Regions from separate parts of the Achromobacter sp. FW305-C-13 genome, predicted to be linked through region 1. Evidence: predicted binding sites of a transcription regulator. Region 1 holds the regulator's gene; the other holds the start of a gene.
The links. The regulator LexA, encoded in region 1, represses DNA repair genes until DNA is damaged. The targets are predictions, from matches to a motif close to ACTGTATNNNNATACAGT.
Positions count from the first base shown of each region.

Region 2: AC3WMU_RS00725 (ATP-dependent helicase) is a predicted target of LexA. The motif match lies at 4,848-4,865, and genes of this name have one in related genera.

Region 1 is NZ_JBYSYN010000001.1:586,060-596,674, forward strand. It holds gene AC3WMU_RS02765 (cold-shock protein) at 1-170, shown strand, start outside; gene AC3WMU_RS02770 (DUF924 family protein) at 297-860, shown strand; gene AC3WMU_RS02775 (cold-shock protein) at 1,207-1,413, shown strand; gene AC3WMU_RS02780 (TIGR00645 family protein) at 1,588-2,133, opposite strand; gene loiP (metalloprotease LoiP) at 2,397-3,152, shown strand; gene tig (trigger factor) at 3,318-4,628, shown strand; gene clpP (ATP-dependent Clp endopeptidase proteolytic subunit ClpP) at 4,633-5,286, shown strand; gene clpX (ATP-dependent Clp protease ATP-binding subunit ClpX) at 5,389-6,687, shown strand; gene lon (endopeptidase La) at 6,894-9,344, shown strand; gene lexA (transcriptional repressor LexA) at 9,457-10,107, opposite strand; gene AC3WMU_RS02815 (amino acid aminotransferase) at 10,261-10,615, opposite strand, start outside.
Region 2 is NZ_JBYSYN010000001.1:140,698-151,312, reverse strand. It holds gene AC3WMU_RS00740 (ABC transporter substrate-binding protein) at 1-660, opposite strand, end outside; gene AC3WMU_RS00735 (thermonuclease family protein) at 769-1,446, opposite strand; gene AC3WMU_RS00730 (magnesium and cobalt transport protein CorA) at 1,537-2,565, opposite strand; gene AC3WMU_RS00725 (ATP-dependent helicase) at 2,670-4,781, opposite strand; gene AC3WMU_RS00720 (DUF72 domain-containing protein) at 4,916-5,812, shown strand; gene pdxR (MocR-like pyridoxine biosynthesis transcription factor PdxR) at 5,836-7,329, opposite strand; gene gabT (4-aminobutyrate--2-oxoglutarate transaminase) at 7,426-8,688, shown strand; gene AC3WMU_RS00705 (NAD-dependent succinate-semialdehyde dehydrogenase) at 8,815-10,281, shown strand; gene AC3WMU_RS00700 (inositol monophosphatase family protein) at 10,595-10,615, shown strand, end outside.

The sequences.
Region 1 (10,615 bases):
AAAAAGGCTATGGCTTCATCACCCCGGAAGCGGGTGGTAAGGATCTGTTCGCTCACTTCTCCGAAATCCAGGGTTCTGGCTTCAAGTCTCTGGAAGAGAACCAGCGCGTCAGCTTTGTGACGGCCAATGGCCCCAAGGGCCCGCAAGCCACGAAGATTCAGGTCCTGTAAAGGTCTGAGTTTTCAAAAAAGCCCCTTCGGGGGCTTTTTTTGTTTTTGCGCGGTATCCTTCTGAAGTTCGGTCTGCAGGTGGCGTTACCCGCCATGCGGGCTCACCATGCCTCCAGGATCCCCGCCATGACCTCATCGTCCCCGAAGCCCCTTGCCGTGCAACCGCAAGACGTGGTCGCGTTCTGGATGGATGCAGGCCCACAGCAGTGGTTCAAGAAGAGCGACGCTTTCGATGCCGAGTTCCGCCAGCGGTTCGAAGCCGCGCATTGGGCCGCCGCGTCGCGTGAGCTGGATGCCTGGCTGGAAGATGCCGACGGCGCCCTGGCGCTGATGATCCTGCTGGACCAATTCCCGCGCAATGCCTATCGCGGCACGGCACACATGTTCGCCACCGATCCCCTGGCCCAATATTTCGCTGAACGCGCGATCGCTTCCGGCCACGACCTGGCGGTGGATCCACAGCTGCGCCAATTCTTCTATATGCCGTTCGAACACGCCGAAAGCCTCGTGACGCAAAACCGCAGCGTCGCGCTGATGGAGCCGCTGGACGCGGATTCCCTGCGCTGGGCCGTCCTGCATCGGGACATCATCAAGCGCTTCGGGCGTTTCCCGCACCGCAATGCGGCGCTGGGCCGGCAGACCACGCAGGCCGAGCAGCAATTCCTGGACGCCGGCGGCTTTTCTGGCTAGCGTGTTCGGCGGGGCGGAGCCGACGTCTCGGCAAGGCCCCATCCGCCACCCGGTATCGGCATGTATCTGTTCATGCCAAGGTGAAAATGTTCAATCGCACGACGCGTTTCAAGCGGCCGCGACCCGCGTTTTAGCCATGCGGACGTGCGCATTGAATTGACGCTTCGACCATTCGCATATTTGACGTTTTTCGGGGTTCACCAATACACTGGGTTCAGCGAGATTCTCAAGCGACGCGGTCTGCGTTAACTTGTCGCCGTCAGTGGTGCTGCGGTTGCTTCCTCTCCCATCCTTGATGATCTGGCGCCCCGCGAGCAATCGCATTTTCTAGGTTCAAGGACACTCCATGGCAACCGGCATCGTTAAGTGGTTCAACGCCGAAAAGGGTTATGGCTTCATCATGCCCGACGACGGCAGCAAAGACCTTTTCGCTCATTACTCCGAAATCCGCAGCGAAGGCTATAAGTCGCTTCAGGAAAACCAGCGCGTCACCTTCGAGGTCGGCACCGGCCCCAAGGGTCCGAGCGCCAAGAACATCAAGGTCGCGGCCTGATGTTTTCCGGGTAGCGCCCCGGGGTGGATCCCGGTGTTCGGCCCATAAAAAAGCCCCCATGCGCAACGCATGGGGGCTTTTTTTTGCCGCCGGGCCGCCCCAAGGCAAAAAGCGCCCCCTTGGGGGCAGCAAGCACGCAACGCGTGCGCGGCGTGGGGGCCCTTTTTGCCGAAGTTAGTGCTTTTGCGTCGATGTCGTCGACAGCTTGTCCACCAGCGCGATCCCCAGCGCCGACAGGATGAACAGCGCGTGGATGATCGTCTGCCACATGACGCCGGCTTCGGTGAAGCGCGCGTTGGGCGTGCCGATCGTGCCGGCTTCGATGAAGGTGCGCAGCAGGTGGATCGACGAGATGCCGATGATGGCCATCGCCAGCTTCACCTTGAGGACGCTGGCGTTGACGTGGCTCAGCCATTCGGGCTGATCCGGATGGTTCTGCAGACGCAGGCGGGACACGAAGGTCTCGTAGCCGCCCACGATCACCATCACCAGCAGGTTCGAGATCATGACCACGTCGATCAGGCCCAGGACCAGCAGCATGATTTCCATTTCGCCAAAACTGCTGGCGTGCGTCACCAGGTGCCAAAGCTCTTTCAGGAAGAGCATGACGTACACGCCTTGCGCGACGATCAGGCCCAGGTACAGGGGCAATTGCAACCAGCGGGAACTGAAGATCAGGCTGGGCAGCAGGCCTAGGCGGGGAGGGGGGGTGTTATGCATGTTGGGTGCGAGCCGTTGTTATGGGGCGATGAAAAGTGCGGCGGCAATTCTATCAATGCCCGGACTCGCCGGGCATGAGTTTTTTGTGGCGCGTTCATGTTGGGGAAAGCGGCGCAATAGCACGGTTGCGCGCGGCTTGCTGGGCTTTTATGTAAGCGAAACTGCCATTTGCGAAACTCTGTGGCGAAACGCTTTGAGCGCTTTTGGCATGGATAGAATTGCCGCCTCACTCGCATAGAGCCAGTCAAGAGGAGTTTGTTCCCATGAAGATCCGCTACACCGTTGCCGCGTTGACCGTTGCGCTTGCCCCTTATTCTGCGTCGCATGCTCTCGATATCGGCGGCCTGGTGGGCGCTGGCAGCAAGGTTGTTCAAGCTGCCACCCTGAGCGATGCCGAAATCAAGACCTTGTCCGACAAGGCTTGCGCGCAAAGCGACTCGCAGGAAAAAATCGCTGCCCCCGGCAGCAAGTACGACGCCCGTCTGCAGAAGATCGCCAAGTCGCTGGGCGGCACGGTCAATGGCCAGAAGGCCAACTACAAGGTCTACATCACCAAGGACGTCAACGCCTGGGCGATGGCCAACGGCTGCATCCGCGTCTACAGCGGCCTGATGGACATGATGACCGACGACGAAGTGTTGGGCGTGGTCGGCCACGAAATCGGCCACGTGGCGCTGGGCCACAGCAAGAAGGCCATGCAGACGGCCTACACTGTGTCGGCCGCGCGTGACGCCGCTGGCGCCGCTGGTGGCGCGACGGTTGCCGCCCTGAATTCCTCGCAGCTGGGCGACCTGACCGAGAAGTTCATCAATGCGCAATTCTCGCAATCGCAGGAAAGCGCCGCAGATGACTATTCGTTCGACCAGCTGCAGGCCAAGAAGCTCAATACCCGTGGTCTGGTGACGGCATTTCAGAAGCTGGCCGAGCTGGATGGCGGCAAGAGCGATATGATGAGCTCGCACCCGTCCTCGGCCAAGCGCGCTCAGCACATCGAAGATCGCATCGCCAAGGCCAAATAAAGGCGTCGAAAAGACGTTCTCCCTCCCTTTTCGGGCGGAAAACGGGGCGCGAGCATCCGGGCAAATCCGGGGCTCGCGCCCCTTTGCGTCAGGGATCCGGAAGTTTCCGGTAAAATGCCGCGTTTATCCGCCCGTAATCTCATCTCTCGGAAAATAGGTCTTTTAATGCAGCCTGTGGTTGAAACCCTCTCCGGCCTGGAGCGCCGTGTTGATCTGGCCGTCTCGGTGGCCGACGTCGAAAAGGAAGTCCAGGCGCAATTGAAGCGCGTGGCTCGCACCGCCAAGGTCCCCGGCTTCCGCCCGGGTAAAGCTCCGCTCGCCATGCTCGAGCGCAGCCATGGCCCCAGCATCCGCTACGACGTGATCAATAGCCAAGTTGGCCGTGCGTTCGAACAAGCCATCGACGGCGCCAAGCTGCGCGTCGCTGGTGCCCCGAACCTGGAACCCAAGACTGAAGGCGTCACCGACGACACGCTGGCGTTCACCGCCACGTTCGAGGTCTACCCCGAAGTCGTCGTGCCGGACCTGTCGTCCCTGGCCGTCACCCGTTTTGACACCGCCGTCACCGACGCCGAAGTCCAACAGACCCTGGACGTCCTGCGCAAGCAGCGCGCCACGTTCGAAGCTCGTGAAGGCCGCGCCTCGCAAGACGGCGACCGCGTCACGCTGGACTTCGCCGGCACCATCGACGGCGTGCCGTTCGAAGGCGGCAAGGCCGAAGACTTCCCGTTCGTGCTCGGCCAAGGCCGCATGCTGCCGGAATTCGAAGAAGCCGCTCGCGGCCTGAAGGCTGGCGAAACCAAGGTCTTCGAACTGAAGTTCCCTGACGACTACCAAGGCGTGGAAGTCGCCGGCAAGACCGCCGAATTCACCATCACCGTCAAGGAAGTGGCTGAAGGCGTCCTGCCCGAACTGAACGGCGAATTCGCCAAGTCGCTCGGCCAGGCCGAAGGCGACATCGAAAAGCTGAAGGCCGACATCCGCAGCAACATCGAGCGCGAAGTCAAGGTCCGTTCGGCTGGCCGTACCAAGTCCAGCGTCATGGACGCCCTGGTCGAAGCCGGCAAGTTCGACGTGCCGAAGTCGCTGGTCGACAACGACGTGCAAGGCCGTGTTGCCGCTGCCCGCGAAGAGCTCAAGCAGCGCGGCATCCCGAACGCCGAGTCCGTGCCGATCCCGGCTGAAGCCTTCTCGACCGAATCCGAGCGCCGCGTCCGTCTGGGCCTGCTGGTGTCGGAACTGGTCAAGCAAGCTCAGCTGCAAGCCAAGCCCGAGCAAGTTCGCGCGCGCATTGAAGAATTCGCCGAGAACTACGAACAACCCGCTCAGGTTGTCAGCTATTACCTGGCTGACCGCCAGCGTCGTGCTGAAATCGAGGCTATCGTGCTGGAAGACAACGTTGTCGCGCACGTGCTGGAAAAGGCCAAGGTCACCGAAGAAAAGGTGCCTTTCGATCAGTTGATGGGGATGGCGTAACACTATGCAGAGATTCACCGATTTCTATGCGGCAATGAATGGCGGGTCTTCGGTGACCCCCACCGGCCTGGGCTACATTCCCATGGTTATCGAGCAGTCGGGGCGCGGCGAACGTGCCTACGACATCTATTCGCGTCTGCTCCGCGAACGGCTCATTTTCCTGGTGGGTCCGGTCAATGACGCAACGGCCAACCTGGTTGTGGCGCAGTTGCTGTTCCTGGAATCGGAGAATCCTGACAAGGACATTTCCCTGTACATCAACTCGCCCGGCGGGTCGGTGTATGCGGGAATGGCCATTTTTGACACCATGCAGTTCATCAAGCCGGACGTATCGACCCTGTGCACCGGCCTGGCGGCCAGCATGGGCGCGTTCCTCCTGGCGGCTGGCAAGAAGGGCAAGCGTTTCACGCTGCCTAACTCGCGGATCATGATCCATCAGCCGTCGGGCGGCGCCCAGGGCCAAGCGTCCGACATCCAGATCCAGGCTCGCGAGATCCTGGACCTGCGTGAACGCCTGAACCGGATCCTGGCCGACAACACCGGCCAGTCGATGGAGCGTATCGGCCTGGACACGGAACGTGACAACTTCATGTCCGCCGAAGATGCGGTATCGTATGGATTGGTGGACAAGGTGATGACCTCCCGCTCGGAAGGCTGACTTCCCGGTTGATCCGAACCCGCTGCCATCAAGTTTGAGTAAGCGCATGCGCTGGACCCTTTATCCGGTCTGGCGCATCTTTACCTGAGATACGAAACAAATATGCCTGAAAAAAAGGGATCGGCAGACGCAAAAGTGCTGCATTGCTCGTTTTGCAATAAAAGCCAGCATGAAGTCCGCAAGCTGATCGCGGGTCCGTCGGTGTTCATCTGCGATGAATGCATAGACCTGTGCAACGACATCATCCGCGAGGAAGCGCAAGCGACCGCGCGCGCGGCGATTCGTTCCGAACTGCCTACTCCGGCCGAAATCAAGACCTTCCTGGATCAGTACGTGATTGGGCAGAACTCGCCCAAGCGCATGCTGGCCGTGGCGGTCTACAACCATTACAAGCGCATTCGTCACGGCGAGATCAAGGGTGACGAAGTCGAGCTCTCCAAGAGCAACATCATGCTGATCGGCCCTACCGGGTCGGGCAAGACGCTCCTGGCGCAGACGCTGGCGCGCATGCTGAATGTGCCTTTCGTCATGGCTGACGCCACCACGCTGACCGAAGCCGGTTACGTGGGCGAAGACGTCGAGAACATCATTCAGAAGTTGCTGCAGAACTGCAACTACGAAGTCGAGAAGGCGCAACGCGCCATTATCTATATCGACGAAATCGACAAGATTTCCCGCAAGTCCGACAACCCGTCCATCACCCGCGACGTCTCGGGCGAGGGCGTGCAGCAGGCCTTGCTCAAGCTGATCGAAGGCACGGTTGCCTCGGTGCCCCCGCAGGGCGGCCGCAAGCACCCCAACCAGGACTTCGTCCAGGTCGACACGACGAACATCCTGTTCATCGTCGGCGGCGCTTTCGACGGGCTGGAAAAGGTCATTCGCGACCGCACCGAGAAATCGGGCATCGGCTTCTCGGCTTCCGTACGCGCCAAGTCCGAACGCGGCGTGGGCGAACTGTTCTCGGAAGTCGAACCCGAAGATCTGATCAAGTTCGGCCTGATCCCTGAACTGGTTGGTCGCCTGCCTGTCGTCGCTACGCTGGACGAACTGGACGAAGCGGCTCTGGTGCAGATCCTGACCGAGCCCAAGAACGCCTTGCTCAAGCAATTCCAGAAGCTGTTCGCGATGGAAGGCGCCGAGCTGGACCTGCGGCCTGCCGCATTGAAGGCCATTGCCCGTAAGGCGCTCAAGCGCAAGACCGGCGCCCGTGGCCTGCGCTCGATCATCGAGCAGACGCTGCTGGACACCATGTACGAGTTGCCGTCCCAAGGCAACGTCAAGCGTGTCGTGGTGGACGAGAACGCCATTGAAGGTGAAGGCAAGCCCCTGCTGATCTACGCCGACGAAGCCGGCGAAACGGAAAAGCCGGACCGCGGAGAAGTCCGCGACGCCGCAGCCTGATATTTCAAAAAAACCCGTTCCTGTAACGGGTTTTTTTCCTTCCTGGCGGCCCGCAGGGGCATTTTTTTTTGCCTTTTGTTTATCGGGCCGCCGGGATCTTGAATTTTCGGCTATTGTTCCCATAACAGACGTAACTGACGTGGATAGCTCGGGGTATACCCGGGCCTCCTGTCCCCGATACGCCGAGTCATACCGAGGAACCTCCTATGTCTGCCAGCCAGACCCTGCCTTCCGACCCGATCGACCTGCCCCTGCTCCCACTTCGCGATGTCGTGGTGTTCCCGCACATGGTCATCCCGCTGTTCGTCGGCCGTCCGCGCTCTATTCGCGCGCTCGAGGTTGCGATGGAAGCGGGCAAAAGCATCATGCTCGTGGCCCAAAAGTCCGCCGGCAAAGATGACCCCACCCCCGAAGACGTCTACGAGATTGGTTGCGTAGCCGGCATCCTGCAAATGCTCAAGCTGCCCGACGGCACCGTCAAGGTGCTGGTCGAAGGTACCCAACGTGCCCGCATCAACAGCATTGAAGACGCCGATTCGCACTTCACCTGCCAGGTGACGCCGATCGAGCCGGACGCCATGCAGGGCTCCGAGACCGAGGCGTTGCGCCGCGCGATCGTTGCCCAGTTCGAACAATACGTAAAGCTCAACAAGAAGATCCCCCCGGAGATCCTGACCTCGTTGGCTGGCATCGATGATGCCGGTCGCCTGGCCGACACGATCGCCGCGCATCTTCCGCTGAAGCTCGAGCAGAAACAGAAGATGCTCGAGATCGTCGGCACGTCCGAGCGCCTTGAAGGTCTGCTTACCCAGCTCGAAACCGAAATCGACATCCTCCAGGTCGAGAAGCGGATTCGCGGCCGCGTGAAGAAGCAGATGGAAAAGAGCCAACGCGACTACTACCTGAATGAGCAGGTCAAGGCCATTCAGAAGGAGTTGGGCGAAGGCGAAGAGGGCGCGGACATCGAAGAGCTTGAAAAGAAGATCATCGCTGCCCACATGCCCAAAGAGGCGCGCAAGAAGGCCGATGCCGAGCTCAAGAAGCTCAAGCTGATGTCGCCCATGTCGGCCGAAGCCACCGTGGTGCGCAACTACATCGATACGCTCATCAACCTCCCCTGGAGGAAGAAGAGCAAGATCAACAACTCGATCGCCAATGCCGAGACGGTGCTGGACAACGACCACTACGGTCTGGAAAAGGTCAAGGAACGCATCCTCGAGTATCTTGCCGTGCAACAGCGCGTGGACAAGGTGAAGGCCCCGATCCTGTGCCTGGTTGGACCTCCGGGCGTGGGTAAGACCTCCCTGGGCCAGTCCATTGCCAAGGCGACGAACCGCAAGTTCGTGCGCATGGCCTTGGGCGGCGTTCGCGACGAGGCCGAGATCCGTGGCCACCGCCGGACGTACATCGGCTCCATGCCGGGCAAGATCGTCCAGAACATGTCGAAGGTCGGTGTGCGCAATCCGCTGTTCCTGCTTGATGAAATCGACAAGCTGGGCATGGATTTCCGTGGCGACCCCTCGTCCGCGCTGCTCGAAGTGCTGGATCCGGAACAGAACCACACGTTCCAGGACCACTACATCGAAGTCGACTTCGACCTGTCGGACGTCATGTTCGTGGCCACCAGCAACACGCTGAACATTCCGCCGGCGCTGCTCGACCGTATGGAAGTGATCCGCCTGTCCGGTTACACGGAAGAGGAAAAGATCCATATCGGCCGCGACCATCTGCTGCCCAAGCTGATGAAGAACAACGGCGTGAAGGACAGCGAGCTGACGGTGGACGATTCCGCGCTGCGCGACATCGTGCGCTACTACACCCGCGAAGCCGGTGTGCGTGCGCTCGAACGCGAAGTGGGCAAGATCTGCCGCAAGGTCATCAAGCAATTGCTGACCCAGACCGATCGCGCCAAGGCCGAAGGCAAGACCTTTGAGGTCAAGCCGGTCAATGTCACGGGTGAAAACCTGAGCGACTACCTGGGCGTGCGCCGCTACACCTTCGGCATGGCCGAAAAGGAAAACCAGATCGGTCAGGTGACCGGCCTGGCGTGGACGGAAGTCGGTGGCGACCTGCTGACGATCGAAGTCGCGGACATGCCCGGCAAGGGCGTCATCCAGCGCACCGGTTCGCTCGGCGATGTGATGAAGGAGTCGGTCGAGGCGGCTCGTACGGTGGTGCGCTCGCGTGCCCGCCGTCTGGGGTTTGCTGACAGCGTCTTCGAGAAGCACGACATGCACGTGCACGTGCCGGAAGGCGCGACCCCCAAGGACGGTCCGTCCGCGGGTATCGCGATCACGACCGCCATGGTTTCGGCTTTGTCGCGCATCCCGGTGCGTGCCGATGTTGCCATGACCGGCGAGATCACGCTGCGCGGCGAAGTGCTGCCGATCGGCGGCCTGAAGGAAAAGCTGCTGGCTGCGCACCGTGGCGGCATCAAGACGGTCTTGATCCCGGAAGAAAACGTCAAGGACTTGGCGGAGATCCCGGACAACGTCAAGAACCACCTTGAGATCGTGCCGGTCCGTTGGATCGACAAGGTGCTCGAACTGGCCCTGGAACGTCTGCCTGAGCCGCTGGCTGAGGAAGAAGCGGTAAAGGAGCCCCTGGTGGCCAAGCCGGCTGAGCCGGGTTCGACCGATCCGGTGCTCAAGCACTGATCACGACCCCAAGGGCGCCTTCGAAAGAGGGCGCCCAATGAAAAACCCCGCTGCGGCGGGGTTTTTCTTTTGCGCCAAGGGCGCGTTGGCGCCAGAGGCTTTGAAGGACGGGCTAGTGCAGCGCGTGCGTGCGGATCAGGCCAACCGCAATGCCTTCCAGTGCAAATTCCTGGTCGGCTTCCACCACGATCGTTTGGAAGTCCGGGTTTTCGGGCAGAAGCTCGATATGCCCGTTGGTGCGCTGCAGGCGCTTGACGGTGACGTCGTCGCCCAGGCGGGCCACGACGATCTGGCCGTTGCGGGCTTCAGAGGCCTTCTTCACGGCCAGCAGATCCCCTTCGAGGATGCCGGCGTCACGCATGCTCATGCCGCGCACCTTCAACAGGTAGTCGGGCGCTTGCGCGAACAGGTGGGGGTCGACGCCCACTTCGCGTTCGACGTGTTCAGCGGCAAGAATGGGGCTGCCGGCGGCGACACGGCCCACCAGCGGCAGCAGCAGCTGCGCCAGCGAGGGTATGGGCAGGGAAGCCTGCGAAGAGGCGGAGGCGCCGTCCTTCAGGCGGATGCCCCGCGAGGCGCCGGCGGTAAGCTCGATGGCGCCCTTGCGGGCCAATGCCTTGAGATGGTCTTCCGCCGCGTTGGGCGAACGGAAACCCAGGGCCTGGGCGATTTCGGCACGCGTCGGCGGGAAGCCGGTGCGCGTGACGGTTTGCCGGATGAGGTCCAGGATTTGTTGCTGGCGATCTGTAAGTTTGCTGGCCATGGCGATGATCCGGTGCGAGCGGACTGTACATATATACAGCGCCATTCTGGGGGACGTAGCGCAAAAAAGCAAGCCAGTCCAGGGCCCCTTCAGCAAAACGGAGCCCGAAGGCTCCGTTTTTCAGCAATCAGGCCAGATGGCCCAAGCTCTGGGTTACAGCACGGCGGCGATGCCGGCGGCAACCTTGTCGATGTTGCCGCTGTTCAGGGCGGCGACGCAGATGCGGCCGCTGGAAACGGCGTAGACGCCGTGTTCTTCACGCAGGCGATCCACTTGCGCGGCGGTCAGGCCCGAATACGAGAACATGCCGCGTTGCTGCAGGACGAAGCTGAAGTCCTGCTTGCCGCCGTGTTCCTTGATCTTCTCGACCAGTTGCTTGCGCATCAGGCGGATGCGGTCGCGCATGCCGGCCAGTTCTTCTTCCCACATGGCGAAGAGTTCCGGCGTGTTCAGCACCGTCGACACCACCGTGCCGCCATGGGTGGGCGGGTTGGAGTAGTTGGTGCGG
Region 2 (10,615 bases), 450 kb from region 1:
GCGGCGCATGTCGCGGTCGCGTTGACGCAAGCGGTCGCCGTATTCCTTCATGCCTTGAATATGATCGGCCATCACCGAATAGATGGGCGACACCACGCGCGGGCTGGCCAGGCGGCGGAACGCGTAGACATAATCGTCCGCGGTGAGTTCGCGCGTGCCGGTCCGCGGAAAGTCAGGAATATAGAACTTGTCGTCCAGTTCGCCCGTGGCCAGCGGGAAGTAGTCGTAGCTGCCGTCGGTCTTGCGGGCAAAGGCTGGATGCGGCTGGAAGCGCACGCCAGGGCGGATCTTGATGTCGTAGACGCTTTCGGCGATCTGTTCGCCCGGCGCGTCAGCAGGCAACGGTTTACCCTGCGCATCCAGATAGAGCGGCGGAGCAATGGCCTCTGCCGAGCGCGGCACCAGCTCGTAGGGCCGCTTCAGGTAGTGATAGCCGTACAACGTCTCATAGATGTTGTAGGTATAAGGCGTTTCGTCCACGGAATAAGAGCTGGCCGGGTCCAGATACTTCGGCGAACGCTGCGTGAACGCGGAGTAGAACGTGTTCTGGCTTTCCGCCCCGGACGGATACGGGCTGTTGATCGGGCTTTCTTGCGAGCAGCCCGCCACTGCCAGCAACAGCAGCGTGGCCGTCGCCCAGAGCCGCTTGAATGCACGCATGGAAACCTTCCCTTCAAATCGTTGCGACAGAGAATAGCAAACGCGGGACGGAGCCAGTACCCAGGCATCCCCCTAGCGGCCGCGTCGGGCAGTCCGAAGCCGTCCTACTCAGCCGCACTGGCGTTGACGCCAGCAGTCGTAACGCCATTTCCAGGGCTGCATGGCGCCCTGCTGTACCCACAGGCCACGGCCGGCATCCTTGGCCTGGCGTTGCAGGTCAGGCATGGCCTTGTCGCGCAGGTAGTCGCCCTTTCTGGCGGTATAGGCCCAGGCGTAGCCGGCCTCCACCTGCAGGCGGTTGGCCGAGCGGCCGTCTTCAAGGATCAGGGCGCACACGTCACGGCCGTACTGGTCTTTCTCGTAGCACTGAGCGGTCAGGGTCTTGCCTGCCACCAGGTTGGCCAGATTCTGCCGCGCGGCCTCGGCATAGGGTTGCCCGGGCTGATCGGCGCCGTGGCCTTCCTCCGGTGCATCGATGCTGTCCATGCGGATGCGCCGCTGGCCGTCCGGCGCACGCAGCGTGACGGTATCGCCGTCGGCCACGTTGACGATGGTGCCGGTCAGTGTGTAGCTGCCCTGAGGTACGCCGCCGGCCGGCGCAGGGCCGGAGCGGGAAGGGGCTTGGGTTTGGCCAGGTGCCGTCGATGTGCCCGTGGCCGGCGGACGGGGCGCATCAGGCCCCGAAGGCTGCAGCCAATTGACGATGGCGCCTGCCGCCGCAAGAATCACGGCGACGATCAGGGCGGTCAGCTTGCTGCCACCGCGAAAGGAAGGTTTGCCACGCACCGGCCGGGCTCCAGGTTAGAAACGCTGGAAGTTTGCCACACGCCGCGTGCCGCCAACCGCCCGGCGTGCAGAAAAGGACTGCGTCCGGTCCTACAGCCAGCCCGATTTGCGGAAACGCCAATACAGGATGGAACAGACCGACACGATGACGCCCAGCGTGATGGGATAACCCCAAGGCGACTTCAGTTCGGGCATGAATTCGAAGTTCATGCCATAGATGCCGGCGATCGCCGTCGGTACGGCAAGAATAGCGGCCCAGGACGCGAGCTTGCGGGTGGTGTCGTTCTGCGCAGCCTGGCCGATCATCAGGCTGGCTTCAAACGCGAAGGCCAGCGACTCGCGCAAGGCATTGAACAACTCATCCACGCGCAGCACGCGGTCGGCGACCTCGCCGAAATACGGGCGCGCGTGTTCGTCCACTGCCGACATCTCGACCCGCGCCAGCCGGCGGCAGATCTCGGCCATCGGTGACACCACGGTGTGGATGCGCAACAGGTCGCGGCGCTGGCGGTACAGCCTGCGGATGTCGGAATCCTTGGCGCCGCGGATCAGCAGTTTCTGCTCGGCGCCTTCCACCACGCTTTCGATCTTGCCGGCGGCGGCCACATAGCGGTCGACCAACCAGTCCAGCACCTCGGACGCGACGTAGTCGCTGCCGCGCTTGAGCAGGTCGGGCGACGCCTCCAACCGTTCACGCAAGGGGCTGTGGGCGGCCGTTGCGCCACGGCGCACGGTCACCAGGAAGCCGTCGCCGATCAGCAGTTGGGTCTCGCCGAAGATGGGGCGCTCGGCCTCGACCTCGACGGTGATGGTCACGATGAGGACCATATTGCCGTAGTCAATGATCTTCGGGCGCCGGTGCGGTTCCAACATTTCTTCCTGGTTCTTGCCGCAGGCGCCGAGTTCTCCGGTAACCCTGGCCAGCAATTCCGGCGTGGGATTGCGCAAGCCGATCCACAGCATGCCGGGCGGCTGCCCCTGCGGCTGGCCGTTGTACCGGCTAATGTGCTGCCCCACCTCGTCGATGGGCACTTCCCGATCGCGGCGCCCGTTCACATAGGCTATCGACGCGACCACCTCGCCCTTGTGGGCGTCGGCGAAATTCTCTTCAGCGGACATGGACTACCTCAGGCAATGCGATCCCTACCGGACAACTTATGGGTATCGGCCGATGATAGCCCAGGCTCGGGCCGGTGAAGGTTTGAGGGCGCCCCGCGCCGCCTCTAGGAAAACAGACTGCGGACCCGTTTGGTCACGTCGATGCTGGGGGCCTGCGGTTCCTTGGGCTGGCCGCCGGGTAGATCAGGCAGCGCGGGCGGCTTGGGCAGATGGTCAAACAGCGGCAGCATGGCATTGGTGATGTAGCGCGTGCGCGAACCATAGACGTGGCGGTCGCCCATGCCCGTCTGCTGGTGCACATAGAAGCGTTGCGGCACGATCAGCTGCAAGCGCTCTTTGGCCCGGGTCATGGCCACGTACAGCAGGCGGCGCTCTTCCTCGATCTCTTCGGCGGTGCCCGTGCTCATGTCGGACGGGATGCAGCCGTCCACCACGTTCAGCACATAGACGGCCTTCCATTCCTGGCCCTTGGCTGAGTGGATGGTGGACAGGATCATGTAGTCTTCGTCGCGCGACGGGGCGCCGGATTCGTCGCTGGTGGCGTCGGGCGGATCCAGCGTCAGTTCGGTCAGGAACCGTTCCCGCGACGGGTAGCCCGCCGCCAGCCGCACCAACTGGTCCAGGTCGGTCTTTCGCACGCGCGCATCGTCATACAGGCGTTCCAGCTGGCCGGCGTACCAGCGCAGGGCCAGGTCCACGTCGGCCGGCCAGCGCAGGGCGGGATCGCACAGCGCCGCATACGTGTCGGCGAACGCGCCCCACTCTTCCTGCGCCGCCGCCCCCGGCTTGAATTCGCGCAGTGCGCGCAACGGTTCGGCGGATGCGGACATGGCGTCCATCAACTTGCCCGCCGTGGCCGGACCAATGCCCGGCATCAGTTGCGCCACCCGGAAGCCCGCCATGCGGCCACGCGGATTTTCAGCCCAACGCAAGAGCGACAGCAGGTCTTTCACATGCGCGGCTTCCAGGAAGCGCAGGCCGCCGAACTTCACGAAGGGAATATTGCGGCGGGTCAGTTCCAGTTCCAGCGCGGCGCTGTGGCTGGCCGTGCGGAACAGAGCCGCCTGCGACTTCAGTGTGGCGCCGCCCTCGCGCTGGGCCAGCACCTGGTCGGCCACCCACCGCGCCTGCCCAGCTTCGTCGCTGACCGTCACCAGCTCGGGCAGTTGCGACGAGGCGCGGTCGGTCCAGAGGTCTTTGGCGAAACGTTCCGTCGCCAGCCCGATCACGGCGTTGGACGCGTTCAGGATGGGCTGTGTCGAACGGTAATTGCGGTCCAACGTGATGACGCGCGCCGGCTCGGGAAACTGATTGGGGAAGTCCAGGATGTTGCGCACGGTGGCGGCGCGGAAGGAATAGATGGACTGGGCATCGTCGCCCACCACCGTCAGCCCGCGGCCGTCCGGCTTCATTGCCAGCAGGATGGCCGACTGCAACCGGTTGGTGTCCTGGTATTCGTCCACCAACACATGGTCGAAGCGCGCGCCGACGTCGGCGGCGATGCCGGGGTCGGACATCATCTCGGCCCAATACAGCAGCAGATCGTCGTAATCCAGCACTTGCTGATCCTGCTTGGCGGCCACATAGCCGCGGAACAGGTTCTTCAGTTCTTCTTCCCATTGGGCGCACCAGGGAAAGGACGTCTTCAGCACGTCAGCCACCGGCGTCTGGCTGTTGACCACGCGCGAGTAGATGGCCAGGCAGGTGCCCTTCAACGGAAAGCGCGACTTGGTGGACGACAGGCCTTGCTCGTGCCGGACCATGCCCATCAGGTCTTCGGCATCGCCGCGGTCATGAATGGTGAAGGCTTCGGACAAACCGATACGCAGCGCGCAGTCGCGCAAGAGGCGCGCGCCGATGGCGTGGAAAGTGCCTGCCCAGGGCAAGGACGGCGCCTGCTGCGAGCCGCGCAGGTTCATGACCCGCTGCAGGACGGATCCCACGCGGCGGTCCATTTCCTGGGCGGCGCGGCGCGAAAACGTCAGCAGCAGCATGCGCTGCGGGTCCGCGCCATTCAAGATCAGGTGCGCCACCCGGTGGGCCAGCGTATTGGTCTTGCCCGACCCCGCCCCGGCGATGACCAGCAGGGGACCTCCATCGCCCGACGCGCCATGCGCGCCATTGACGCCGAATTCGGCGGCTTCGCGCTGGGCGGGGTTCAGGTCGGCCAGGGGGTCGGGGCGGCTGTTTGACGGGGCGGGATTCTGTTCGGGCATGACGCGTAGGAGGCCGCTTGGCGCGCCGGGGCGTCGCGCGCACGATGCGCGGCCACGGGCCAAATGACTGGCTATATATCCAGCTATCATAGCAGCGTGGCCACCCCACCCCTTCACGCCCTCCGCCCTTTCCCATGCTCATCCTGACCGGCACCGCCTCCTGGACCGATCCCACCTTACTGGCCTGCGGTCGCTTCTACCCGCCCGGCGTCCGCAGCGCCGAGGCCCGGCTGCGGTTCTACGCGTCGCGCTTTGCCATGGCCGAGGTCGATTCCAGCTATTACGCCCTGCCCTCCGCGGAAAACGCCTACCTGTGGGCGCAACGCACACCGGATGATTTTGTCTTCAACATCAAGGCGTTCCGGCTGTTTACCGGCCACCAGACGCCGCTTGCTGCATTGCCCGCAGACATCGGCCGCGAATTGGACGACTGGCCAGACCCCGTCATCTATCACGGCCAGATGCCCGAAGACCTGCGCGACGAACTCTGGCGCCGCTACCAGATGGCGCTGGAGCCGCTGCGGATGCCGGGCAAGCTGGGCGCGGTGCATTTCCAGTTTCCGCCCTGGATCCGGCGTGATGCGCGCGGCCGGGCGCACGTGGCCGAGTGCGCGCGGCGCATGGAAGAACACCTGATCTCGGTGGAATTCCGGCACCACAGCTGGTTCGAGACCCCGACGGCCACGGCGGACACGCTCGCGTTCGAACGCGACCTGGGCGTGGTGCATACCGTGGTCGACGCTCCCCAGGGCTTTGACAACACGGTGCCCGCCGTTTGGGAAAGCAGCCATCCCGAACTGACGCTGCTGCGCTTGCACGGCCGTAATGCCGCGGCCTGGAACGTATCCGGCACGGCCTCGTCGGGACGCTTCCAGTATGAATACACGGAACAGGAACTGGCCGAATTGGCAGAGCGCTTTTCGCGGCTGGCGACGCAAAGCGCCCAGGCGCATGCCGTGTTCAACACCAATTTCGAAGACCAGGGCATGCGCAACGCCGCCGCATTCGCGTCCGCGCTACTGCCGTTCTAAGGCCGCGGTGTCGACGCTGGCGTTCAGGCCGCTGCGGGCTTGCGAGCGACTTCCGCCAGGCTTTCCAACAGCACTTCGAACTTGCGCGCGATGTCGTGCTCGGGCACACAGGCGTAGCCCAGCAGCAGGCCCGGCCGCCGCCCTTGCGCATTCACGTAGTACCGCGACAACGCGCGCGTCAGCACGCCTTTGCTGCGCGCCACGTCGACCACGCGCAAATCATCCATATCCGGCGGCAGGGTCAGGACCAGATGCAGGCCCGCCATGCTGGCGTCGCGGTGCAGCCAATCCGGACCCAGCCGGCGTTCGATCAGGTTGACCAGCATCGCGCGGCGCCGACCATACAGCATGCGCATCCGGCGGATATGAGCCGCGTAATGGCCTTCGGCGATGAACGTCGCCAGCGCCGCGTGCGTCATCAGATGCCCCTCGCGGTAGAGCTCTGCATGCGCCGCCTGGAACGCCGCAGTCAGCGGCTTGGGCAATACCAGATACCCGACGCGCAGGCCCGGGTACAGGGTCTTGCTGAAGGTGCCCATGTAGATGACGGGCGCATCCGGCTCCAGGCCCAGCAGCGATGCGATGGGCCGGCCTGAGAAACGGAATTCGCTGTCGTAATCGTCTTCGATGATCCAGCTGCCACATTGCCGCGCCACGGCAAGCAATTGGCGGCGCCGGGTCAGCGACATGACGGGGCCCAGCGGATACTGGTGCGAGGGGGTCACGAAGATGAAGCGCGGTGGCGTACCCACGGCGTCCGGCAGGCGCATGCCTTCTTCATCGACCGGCAGGTGCACGGTATGCAGGCCATTGGCCTGCAGGATGGTGCGGGCGCCCCAATAGCCCGGGTCTTCGACCCAGGCGGTCTCGCCGGCTTCGCCCAGGATGCGGGTCGTCAGGTCGATGGCCTGGTGCGAGCCTTCGGTGATGATGATCTGTTCAGGGTCGCAGTCGATGGAGCGCGTCAGCGCCAGATGCTGGGCCAGCGCCTCGCGCAGCGCCGGCAGGCCGCCGCCGTAGGCATAGGTCAGCAGATCGGGCGACGGGTTGCGCCATAGCGAACTGAAGATGCGGCCGAATTTCTTGTGCGGGAACTCGGTCAGGTCGGGCACGCCGGGCATGAAGGCGCCCCATTGGTAGGGCGAGGCCGACACGCCATCCACGATGGCCGCGCCGCGCGGCGACAAGGCCGGGCCCGGCTGCGACTTCGGCGGCTGGCGCAGCCGGCGGCCGCTGGCCAGGTAGGAATCCGGCACCGAAGCGTTGACGAAGGTGCCGTTGCCCTGGCGGCTGCGCGTATAGCCTTCGGCCAGCAGCTGGCTGTAGACATGCACCACGGTATTGCGGGCGATGCCGAGTTCGGCAGCCAGGTCGCGCGAAGCCGGCAGGCGCGAGTCCGCGGCGATGGCGCCGTCCAGGATCGCTTCGCGGATGCCGCGGTACAGCCGCTTGTTCATCGGCTCGTTCGCCCCATCGGCCAAACGCAGCAGCAGCAAGTCACCTACAATGGACCGCAATTGGTTCTACCTGTTTTATTAAAGTGGTTCCCACAAATGGGGCCATCGTAGCATTAAATAAGGTTTTTCCCGCCCACCACGTTCCCCGAGGCAGAGATGAAGAATCAGGACCTGAATACCCGCCGTTCCTTGGCCACCCCGCGTGGCGTCGGCGTCATGTGCGACTTCTACGCGGTGCGCGCCGAAAACGCCACGCTGTGGGACGCCAACGGCAAGGAATACATCGATTTCGCGGGCGGCATCGCCGTGCTGAACACCGGCCACCTGCACCCCAAGGTCAAGGCCGCCGTGTCCGCCCAGCTGGACAACTTCACGCACACGGCCTATCAGATCGTGCCGTACGAAGGCTACATCTCGCTGGCCGAACGCATCAACCGCCTGGCCCCCATCGACGGCCTGAAGAAGACCGCGTTCTTCACGACCGGCGTCGAAGCCGTTGAAAACGCCATCAAGATCGCACGCTCGGCCACCGGCCGTTCGGGCGTCATCGCCTTTTCGGGTTCGTTCCACGGCCGCACCATGCTGGGCATGGCGCTGACCGGCAAGGTCGCCCCCTACAAGCTGTCGTTCGGCCCGATGCCGGGCGACATCTACCACGTGCCGTTCCCCAACGGCACCCAGTCCATCACCGTGGCGGATTCGCTCAAGGCGCTGGACCTGCTGTTCAAGTGCGACATCGATCCCAAGCGCGTGGCTGCGATCATCATCGAACCGGTGCAAGGCGAAGGCGGCTTCAACATCACCCCGCCTGAACTGATGACCGCCCTGCGCAAGCTTTGCGACGAGCACGGCATCCTGCTGATCGCCGACGAAGTGCAAACGGGCTTCGGCCGCACCGGCAAGCTGTTCGCGATGGAACACCACTCGGTGCAGGCAGACATCATCACGATGGCCAAGAGCCTGGGCGGCGGCTTCCCGATCTCGGGCGTGGTCGGCCGCGCCGACGTCATGGACGGCCCGGCCGCGGGCGGCCTGGGCGGCACGTACGCCGGCAACCCGCTGGCAGTCGCCGCCGCACATGCCGTGCTGGACGTGATCGCCGAAGAAAAGCTGTGCGAACGCGCAACCGTGCTGGGCGACAAGCTGCGCGCCCATCTGGAAGGCCTGCGTGGCAAGGTGGCGGGCATCGCCGACGTGCGTGGCCTGGGCTCGATGGTGGCGCTGGAACTGAACGACGCCAACGGCAAGCCGGACGCTGAAGCCGTCAAGCGCGTGCAAGCGCGCGCGCTCGAGCAAGGCCTGATCCTGCTGAGCTGCGGCGTGTACGGCAACGTGCTGCGCTTCCTGTACCCGCTGACCATTCCCGACGCGCAATTCGACCGCGCACTGGTTATCCTGTCCGAGGCGCTGGCCGCCTGATGCCCAGGGCCTGAACACCCGATCTTCGGTTGGGCAGGCATGGCAATTGCGGGCGTGTTGCGGTTTACCGCCACGCCCGCAGCCGTTTCCTGGCCCTGCTGCATTTCATTCAAGGAGACTCCGATAATGACCGCTTTGACCCATCCCCTGTCGCGCCCTGAACTGCTGCGCGACGCCTGCTACATCGACGGCAAGTGGGTAGGCGCCGGCAACGGCGCATCGATCCCGGTGGACAATCCCTCCACCGGCAAGACCATCGTGTCCGTGCCCAAGCTGGGCCGCAAGGAAACCGAACAGGCCATCGCCAGCGCCCAAGCCGCGCTGCCGGCCTGGAGCGCCAAGACGGGCAAGGAACGCGCCGCGATCCTGCTGAAGTGGGCGCAGTTGATGATGCAGAACCAGCAAGACCTGGCCGCCATCATGACGTCCGAACAGGGCAAGCCCGTGACCGAAGCCGCCGGCGAAATCGCCTACGCTGCCTCGTTCCTGGAATGGTTCGCCGAAGAAGCCAAGCGCATCGACGGCGACGTGCTGCAAAGCCCGAAGGCCGGCCAGCGCTTGCTGGCATTGAAGCAGCCCATCGGCGTCACCGCCGCCATCACGCCGTGGAACTTCCCGGCCGCCATGATCACCCGCAAGGTCGGCCCGGCGCTTGCCGCTGGCTGCACCATGGTCGTCAAGCCCGCCCAGCAGACCCCGCTGACCGCGCTGGCGCTGGCCGTGCTGGCCGAAGAAGCCGGCGTGCCGGCCGGCGTGTTCCACGTCATCACCGGCAGCTCGCGCGATATCGGCGCGGCGCTGTGCGAGAGCGAGGTCGTGCGCAAGCTGAGCTTCACCGGATCGACGGAAGTCGGCCGCACGCTGATGGAGCAATGCGCGCCCACCATCAAGAAGCTGTCGCTGGAACTGGGCGGCAACGCGCCCTTCATCGTGTTCGACGACGCCGACCTGGACCGCGCCGTGGACGGCATCCTGGCCTCGAAGTACCGCAACGCCGGCCAGACCTGCGTGTGCGCCAACCGCATCTACGTGCAGGCCGGCGTGTATGAAGAGATCGCCAAGCGCCTGGTGGCCAAGGTCAATGCCATGAAGGTGGGCGACGGCTTCGCCGACGGCGTGACGCAAGGTCCGCTGATCGACGCCAGCGCCGTGGAAAAGGTGCAGGAACACATCGCCGACGCCACCTCGCACGGCGCCAAGGTCATCGCTGGCGGCAAGCCGCATGCGCTGGGCGGCACGTTCTTCGAGCCGACCGTGGTGCGCGACGTGACCCAGTCGATGCGCTTCGCGACCGAAGAAACCTTCGGCCCGGTGGCCCCGCTGTTCCGCTTTGAAACGGAAGAAGAAGTCATCGGCATGGCGAATGACACCATCTTCGGCCTGGCCGCCTACTTCTTCACCCGCGACTACGCCCGCATCTGGCGCGTGTCGGAATCGCTGGAGTACGGCATCGTCGGCATCAACACCGGCTTGATCTCCAACGAAGTCGGCCCGTTCGGCGGTGTGAAGCAATCCGGCCTGGGCCGCGAAGGCTCCAAGTACGGTATCGAGGAATACCTCGAGATCAAATACTTGTGCGTCGACTTGGGCTAAGAGAAAAGGCCCCCACGCCGCGCACGCTACGCGTGCTTGCTGCCCCCCGAGGGGGCGGCACCGCCTTGGGGCGGCCCTGCGGCGGTGCGGCCCCCACGCCGCGCACGCTACGCGTGCTTGCTGCCCCCCGAGGGGGCGGCGCGGCGTCCTAAGGGATAAGCGGGTTTCGGCCCGCTTATCCCCACCAACTGTGGACAACCCGGCAGATAACTCCTGCATAGCCGGAAAAAGTCCTTTCATTCCAGTGACTTGCAAAACACGATCAAATGCCGCTCAGGCGTGATAGATTTGCGCGTTCCCTGGATGAGTCAGTATGAGCAGAACTTTTACCCGC